Regions from separate parts of the Sporosarcina sp. Y352 genome, predicted to be linked through region 1. Evidence: a T-box and tRNA genes for the amino acid it is inferred to sense, from the RefSeq annotation. Region 1 holds a T-box; the other holds one or more tRNA genes.

What was found. A T-box is a leader RNA that pairs with one kind of tRNA and senses whether it is charged. The one in region 1 lies ahead of trpS (tryptophan--tRNA ligase), so its partner is inferred to be a tRNA-Trp.
Region 2: it encodes a tRNA-Trp, which carries the amino acid that the T-box ahead of trpS (tryptophan--tRNA ligase) is inferred to sense. The anticodon was not compared.

The regions. Positions count from the first base shown of each region.
Region 1 covers NZ_JBXCJE010000002.1:125,067-128,122, reverse strand. The annotation lists gene AC1TO6_RS03550 (DUF3899 domain-containing protein) at 218-562, shown strand; T-box leader at 622-878, shown strand; gene trpS (tryptophan--tRNA ligase) at 926-1,912, shown strand; gene AC1TO6_RS03540 (hypothetical protein) at 1,863-2,027, opposite strand.
Region 2 covers NZ_JBXCJE010000018.1:70-3,125, reverse strand. The annotation lists gene AC1TO6_RS19360 (RNA polymerase sigma factor) at 1-73, opposite strand, end outside; gene AC1TO6_RS19355 (SRPBCC family protein) at 397-849, opposite strand; tRNA gene AC1TO6_RS19350 (tRNA-Leu) at 958-1,038, opposite strand; tRNA gene AC1TO6_RS19345 (tRNA-Cys) at 1,077-1,150, opposite strand; tRNA gene AC1TO6_RS19340 (tRNA-Gly) at 1,159-1,233, opposite strand; tRNA gene AC1TO6_RS19335 (tRNA-Gln) at 1,238-1,309, opposite strand; tRNA gene AC1TO6_RS19330 (tRNA-His) at 1,320-1,395, opposite strand; tRNA gene AC1TO6_RS19325 (tRNA-His) at 1,431-1,506, opposite strand; tRNA gene AC1TO6_RS19320 (tRNA-His) at 1,543-1,618, opposite strand; tRNA gene AC1TO6_RS19315 (tRNA-Trp) at 1,645-1,718, opposite strand; tRNA gene AC1TO6_RS19310 (tRNA-Tyr) at 1,762-1,846, opposite strand; tRNA gene AC1TO6_RS19305 (tRNA-Thr) at 1,861-1,936, opposite strand; tRNA gene AC1TO6_RS19300 (tRNA-Phe) at 1,950-2,025, opposite strand; tRNA gene AC1TO6_RS19295 (tRNA-Asp) at 2,165-2,240, opposite strand; tRNA gene AC1TO6_RS19290 (tRNA-Met) at 2,244-2,318, opposite strand; tRNA gene AC1TO6_RS19285 (tRNA-Met) at 2,409-2,483, opposite strand; tRNA gene AC1TO6_RS19280 (tRNA-Val) at 2,552-2,627, opposite strand; tRNA gene AC1TO6_RS19275 (tRNA-Glu) at 2,715-2,789, opposite strand; tRNA gene AC1TO6_RS19270 (tRNA-Ser) at 2,810-2,901, opposite strand; tRNA gene AC1TO6_RS19265 (tRNA-Asn) at 2,906-2,980, opposite strand; partial or broken rRNA gene rrf (5S ribosomal RNA) at 3,026-3,056, opposite strand, start outside.

The DNA.
Region 1 (3,056 bases):
TCTGATAACTAGGTACCTCATTATTATACTATGATTATTTCAGTTGTACATACCTTTTTAAAATATCATAGTGTACTAACACAGATATTATTCCTATAATGCTAGATTGATAACGCTTACAGTAGGACTTTTTGATAAAACATTTATAAACTTTCTTCTGTACTATTGATTTTTTCTCTCTATACCATTACCATTACTTTGGAACGAGGTAGTTATTATGAGAACAATTATTCGTAACTTTCTAATCGCACATCTCCTAATTAGCCTTTTGATGCTTGTCTATTTTAAAGAGATGACTCTCCTCTCTTATATAAATGCATCTTTCATCATTGGTGGTATTATATTGTTCATCGGTTTGGTTTCACTTGTTTTTTCAACCGGTTTTTTTGATGTATTCACGGTGAGCATGAGAAAAGTATTTACATCTAAGAAACGAATGGAAGATGTCATGTCGATGCGAAAACCTTCAGAAATATTCACAGGGAATGTTGGCTCATTTCTAAGCGTTGGTGCACTCATCCTCGCTGTAATGGGAATCGCTCTCATTATCTTCTATCTATAAGTAGCTCGCCTATTGCATTCTTTTGTATTACGTTTTATAATGGTGAATAACATTTATAGCGAATGGCTTTGAAGGAAAAGAGTATTTCAGTATTCGTATTACAGAGAGCTTGTGGTTGGTGCAAACAGGCATACTAAACTGGAAGAATGGGATCCCGAGCCTGACAAGTCAACCCACTTGAGTTCGTTCAATTTAGCTTGATTTTTTTGAACGAACCATGTGGAAATTTGTCACGTCCCCCGCGTTATGGGAATCAGAGTGGCCTTCGGGCAATTCGGGTGGTACCACGGTTGATCAAACATCAGTCGTCCCTTTTTTACGGGGACGGCTGATGTTTTTTATGATTGAGGAGGAGATGTAAAGATGAAAACCATTTTTTCAGGCGTTCAGCCTACGGGAACAGTGACACTTGGCAACTACATTGGAGCGTTCCGTCAATTTACAGAGTTGCAAAATGACTTTGAATGTCTGTTCTGCATTGTTGATCAGCATGCAATAACAGTTCAACAGGATCCAGTGGAACTTGCAAAAACCATTCGTTCTCTAGCTGCAATTTATATTGCAAGCGGGATTGATCCTTCCAAGGCGGTATTATTCATCCAATCGGAAGTTCCGGCGCACGCACAAGCAGGATGGATGATGCAATGTATTTCAACGATTGGTGAGCTTGAGCGCATGACACAATTTAAAGATAAGACGGAAGGCAAAGAAGGTGTTTCGGTTGGCTTGCTGACATATCCACCACTTATGGCCGCTGATATTTTAGTTTATAACACTGACATCGTTCCAGTCGGCGATGATCAGAAGCAACACCTCGAGTTAACACGAGATTTGGCGGAACGTTTTAATAAAAGATATGGCGAGGTCTTAACAATTCCTGAAGTCCGGATTCCAAAGAACGGTGCACGCATCAAATCCCTTCAGGATCCTTCGAAGAAAATGAGTAAATCCGACCCCAACAAAAAGGGAACCATCTCTCTTCTCGATTCACCGAAAGATATTGAAAAGAAAATCAAAAGCGCAGTGACTGATTCAGAAGGCATCGTTACATTCGATATCGAGAATAAGCCTGGCGTATCAAATCTGCTAACGATTGAAGCTGCATTGTCTGGCGTGTCAATTGACGATCTCGTTGCGAAATACGATGGTCTTGGATACGGTGCATTTAAAGCGGGTGTTGCTGAAGCAGTTATTAATCATTTGACGCCTATTCAAGAAAGATATTATGAATTGTTGGATTCACCTGTTCTTGATGAAATTCTGGATACAGGTGCGGAGAAAGCAAACGCAATTGCGTCTGTCACTCTCGGTAAGATGGAGGCCGCGATGGGGCTCGGACGTAGACGGTAAGAATGATCACGATTGCGGAAATAACGAACAGTGTAAAATCTGCCGTACGTAAAATGAAATAGAATATTTGATACCACTCATATCCTAGTGATCTGTAGTTAAAATAGAAAATCATATTTGAAACTGTAACGACAATGAGTCCGTAGCTCATAAGGAATAGGAATAACCTTGTCATTATGCATCGTCCTTTTGATTTTCTTTGATTATATGACTGCATGCCCCTCTTTTAGACGAAAGAGGGGCTTTTGTGTGGGGTAAATTTAGAGATATAGTTGGCTGGCTTATATGGCTAGGGCAATTTGGAGTGTGGAATTTAGATTTCTTGGCGCTTTGGGGATGCCTCTCGCCATGAGCCTAGATTAACGCTTCGCATCCAGTCTTATGGCTTCGCCGACCCCTTTGCCGCGCCGGCACTGGAGTGTAACATTATTGATTGAGTTTTAGCTCAGAGTGTGGAATTTATACCGCTTGGCGCTTTGGGGATGCCTCTCGCCATGAGCCTGGATTAACGCTACGCATCCATTCTCATGGCTTCGGCTACCCCTTTGCCGCGCCGGCGCTGGAGTGTAACATTATTGATAGAGTTTTAGTTCAGAGTGTGGAATTTATACCGCTTGGCGCTTTGGGGATGCCTCTCGCCATGAGCCTGGATTAGCGCTTCGCATCCTGTCTCAGGGCTTCGGCTGCCCCTTGTCGCGCTTGCGCTGGAGCGTTCCATTATTGATAGTAATTCTGAGATGTATGCACTGAGATTATAATGTGATTACTATTTGATACTAATTTCATTGGAGAAAAAGGCACTATAGATTGCAAGTCAAATCTCCAATAACGAAATAAGCTTTCCTATTACATTGACCTTCCAGCGAAAGCGCGACTTCGTGGTAGCCGAAGCGATAAGACTGAAAGCGATCTCCTTTCCGGCTTATCGCGGGAGGCATCCACAAAGCGCTGAAGCGGTATTAGCCGGCTTTCTGGTTCGTTCTATATATACATACTGTTGTCAAACTCATTCTCTCATTTTATGGAATTAACATTTACCAATCTCATCCTCAATAACGAAATGTGCTTTCTAAAATAGACCTTCCAGCGCAGGCGCGACTACGTGGTAGCCGAAGCGATAAGACGGAAAGTGCCCTCCTTTCTG
Region 2 (3,056 bases), on a different contig from region 1:
TATAGTAAGTTAGGAAACTCGTGATATCCCTTTCGTACAGTCGAAACCACTCCTCGATTTTATGGTTCGTCACACAATCTCCCCCCCTTTAGTTATTAGACGATTTATTATGTAAATTATTACAGATAAATAAGAAGACATGTTACTTCAAAGGTTAGAATGAAACTTCGCCTATTTCTTCCCCCAAAAAACTCCCTTTACCAATTTAAAAAAAGTTTTGGTAAAAGGAGTTTTTTCACTATATTAGTTTAAATATTGAATCCGGTTAATAGCCTGAGCGTAGGTGCCCTAAAAGGTCTAGTCGAAGCGGGTTGGAAGGAATTCTTGATTTCAATTTATATAGTAGATAAATTCAATACTTATTTATTAAGTCACCTTTTCGTGACGAAACACCCGTTACTCACTTTCTGCAATATCCTTCAGTGCTATAGCCCGACTCATGATAAAATTCTTCATATAGCTTTCCAAGAACAACTTATCTGCTATAACACCAATCAGTCCAAAAGGTGATGTATATTGAAATCTGTCAATCATCAGAGTGCCATTATCCTTTTCAATAAACTCATGAATATGTGTGAAAGAGTGAAAGGCGCCTTTCACCATTATATCTTCAAACAGATAGGGTCTATTCATTACTGTTATTTTTGCAGTCAGCCTTTGCTTTATACCGAAATGAACAGCTTCCCATGTGACAACATCCCCAGCCGACAATAAACCTGTCGTAATGCCACCCACGGCTTTCTCTTTCGTACTTTCTGTTGTACGAGTATGAATATCCACATCACGTGTAAGATCAAAGCAGCGTTCAATAGGGGCATGAATAAACTGCTGATGTTCTATTAAAGGCATATTGATTCCTCCACCCGATTTTCTTTCAATCACTTTAGAAAAACCATACCACAGTAGTTAAAAGTAAGCATAAAAAAACACAACCGAAGTTGTGTTTTTTCCATATGATACCCGAGGCCGGACTTGAACCGGCACGCCTCGCGGCATCGCATTTTGAGTGCGACGTGTCTGCCATTCCACCACTCGGGCATAGTAATATTCATTTTCCATACTGTAGTAATAAAATATGGAGGCGGCAACCGGAATCGAACCGGTGGTAAGGGTGTTGCAGACCCATGCCTTACCGCTTGGCTATGCCGCCGTAGAAATTGGAGCGGAAGACGGGATTCGAACCCGCGACCCCGACCTTGGCAAGGTCGTATTCTACCACTGAACTACTTCCGCAAAACTGGGGTAGCTGGATTCGAACCAACGAGTAACGGAGTCAAAGTCCGTTGCCTTACCGCTTGGCTATACCCCAAAAAGATAAATGGGGCGACTGAAGGGAATCGAACCCTCGAGTGTCGGAACCACAATCCGATGTGTTAACCACTTCACCACAATCGCCATGATATCTCATTTGAATTGAAAAAATATAAAAATGGGGCGGCTGAAGGGAATCGAACCCTCGAGTGTCGGAACCACAATCCGATGTGTTAACCACTTCACCACAACCGCCATGACGTTTAATTTGATTTGAGAAAGTGTAAAAAATGGGGCGACTGAAGGGGATCGAACCCTCGAATGTCGGAACCACAATCCGATGTGTTAACCACTTCACCACAATCGCCAAAATAATAAGTTGAATTAAAAAAATGGCAGGGGCAGTAGGAATCGAACCCACATCAAAGGTTTTGGAGACCTCTATTCTACCGTTAAACTATGCCCCTAAATGGAAATTCATTTCAACACATAATTCATGTTAAAAAAAGTTGGTGGTGGGGGGCGGATTCGAACCGCCGAACCCGTAGGGAGCGGATTTACAGTCCGCCGCGTTTAGCCACTTCGCTACCCCACCACAATAGGTGTATATGGTGCCGGAGAAAGGACTTGAACCCTCAACCTACTGATTACAAGTCAGTTGCTCTACCAGTTGAGCTACTCCGGCATATTAAGTTAAATGGTGGCTCAGGACGGAATCGAACCGCCGACACAAGGATTTTCAGTCCTTTGCTCTACCGACTGAGCTACTGAGCCACATGTTTGGCTTTTGTTAAGCTATGCACCTTTATGTCTAATTCAATCATTCGGTCAGTCACGTAACTACATACGTTCTATCCTATATTCGATTGCTTCAACTATCTGCTTGCTTATTCTAAACCTTTAATATAAAAAATGGCGGTCCCGACCGGGATCGAACCGGCGATCTCCTGCGTGACAGGCAGGCATGTTAACCGCTACACCACGGGACCATTTGGTTGCGGGGGCAGGATTTGAACCTGCGACCTTCGGGTTATGAGCCCGACGAGATACCACTTCTCCACCCCGCGACAACAATATAAAATATCAATAAATGTATATGAACCTGAACCTTCTATGTACAAGAATTGTGTGTAAAAGGCTGTATTCACAATAAAATTTGGTTGCGGGGGCAGGATTTGAACCTGCGACCTTCGGGTTATGAGCCCGACGAGATACCACTTCTCCACCCCGCGACAATAGTATTTATATAAGTAAATATATGGAAGTTTATTTAAGCGGTGGATCTGCTTAAAAAACTTAATGGTGGAGGATGACGGGCTCGAACCGCCGACCCCCTGCTTGTAAGGCAGGTGCTCTCCCAGCTGAGCTAATCCTCCTGGGTAAAATATTGATAAACTCTTTTTAAAACTTCGTTTAAAGTACTTATGGATTACTCTTTTCAAAACTTCGTTTTGAAAAAGTATTGGTGACCCCTACGGGATTCGAACCCGTGATACCGCCGTGAAAGGGCGGTGTCTTAACCGCTTGACCAAGGGGCCATTATTATGAAAGTAAATTCTGGTGGAGAGCAAGGGATTTGAACCCTTGAAACAGCGTTAGCCGCTTACACGATTTCCAATCGTGCTCCTTCAGCCACTCGGACAGCTCTCCTAAATGGCTCCGCAGGTAGGACTCGAACCTACGACCGATCGGTTAACAGCCGATTGCTCTACCACTGAGCTACTGCGGAATAATGTAATAGATCATACAGTTAGTATGTTCTTTTGGAATAACAGACCAGCGACGTCCTACTCTCACAGGGGGAA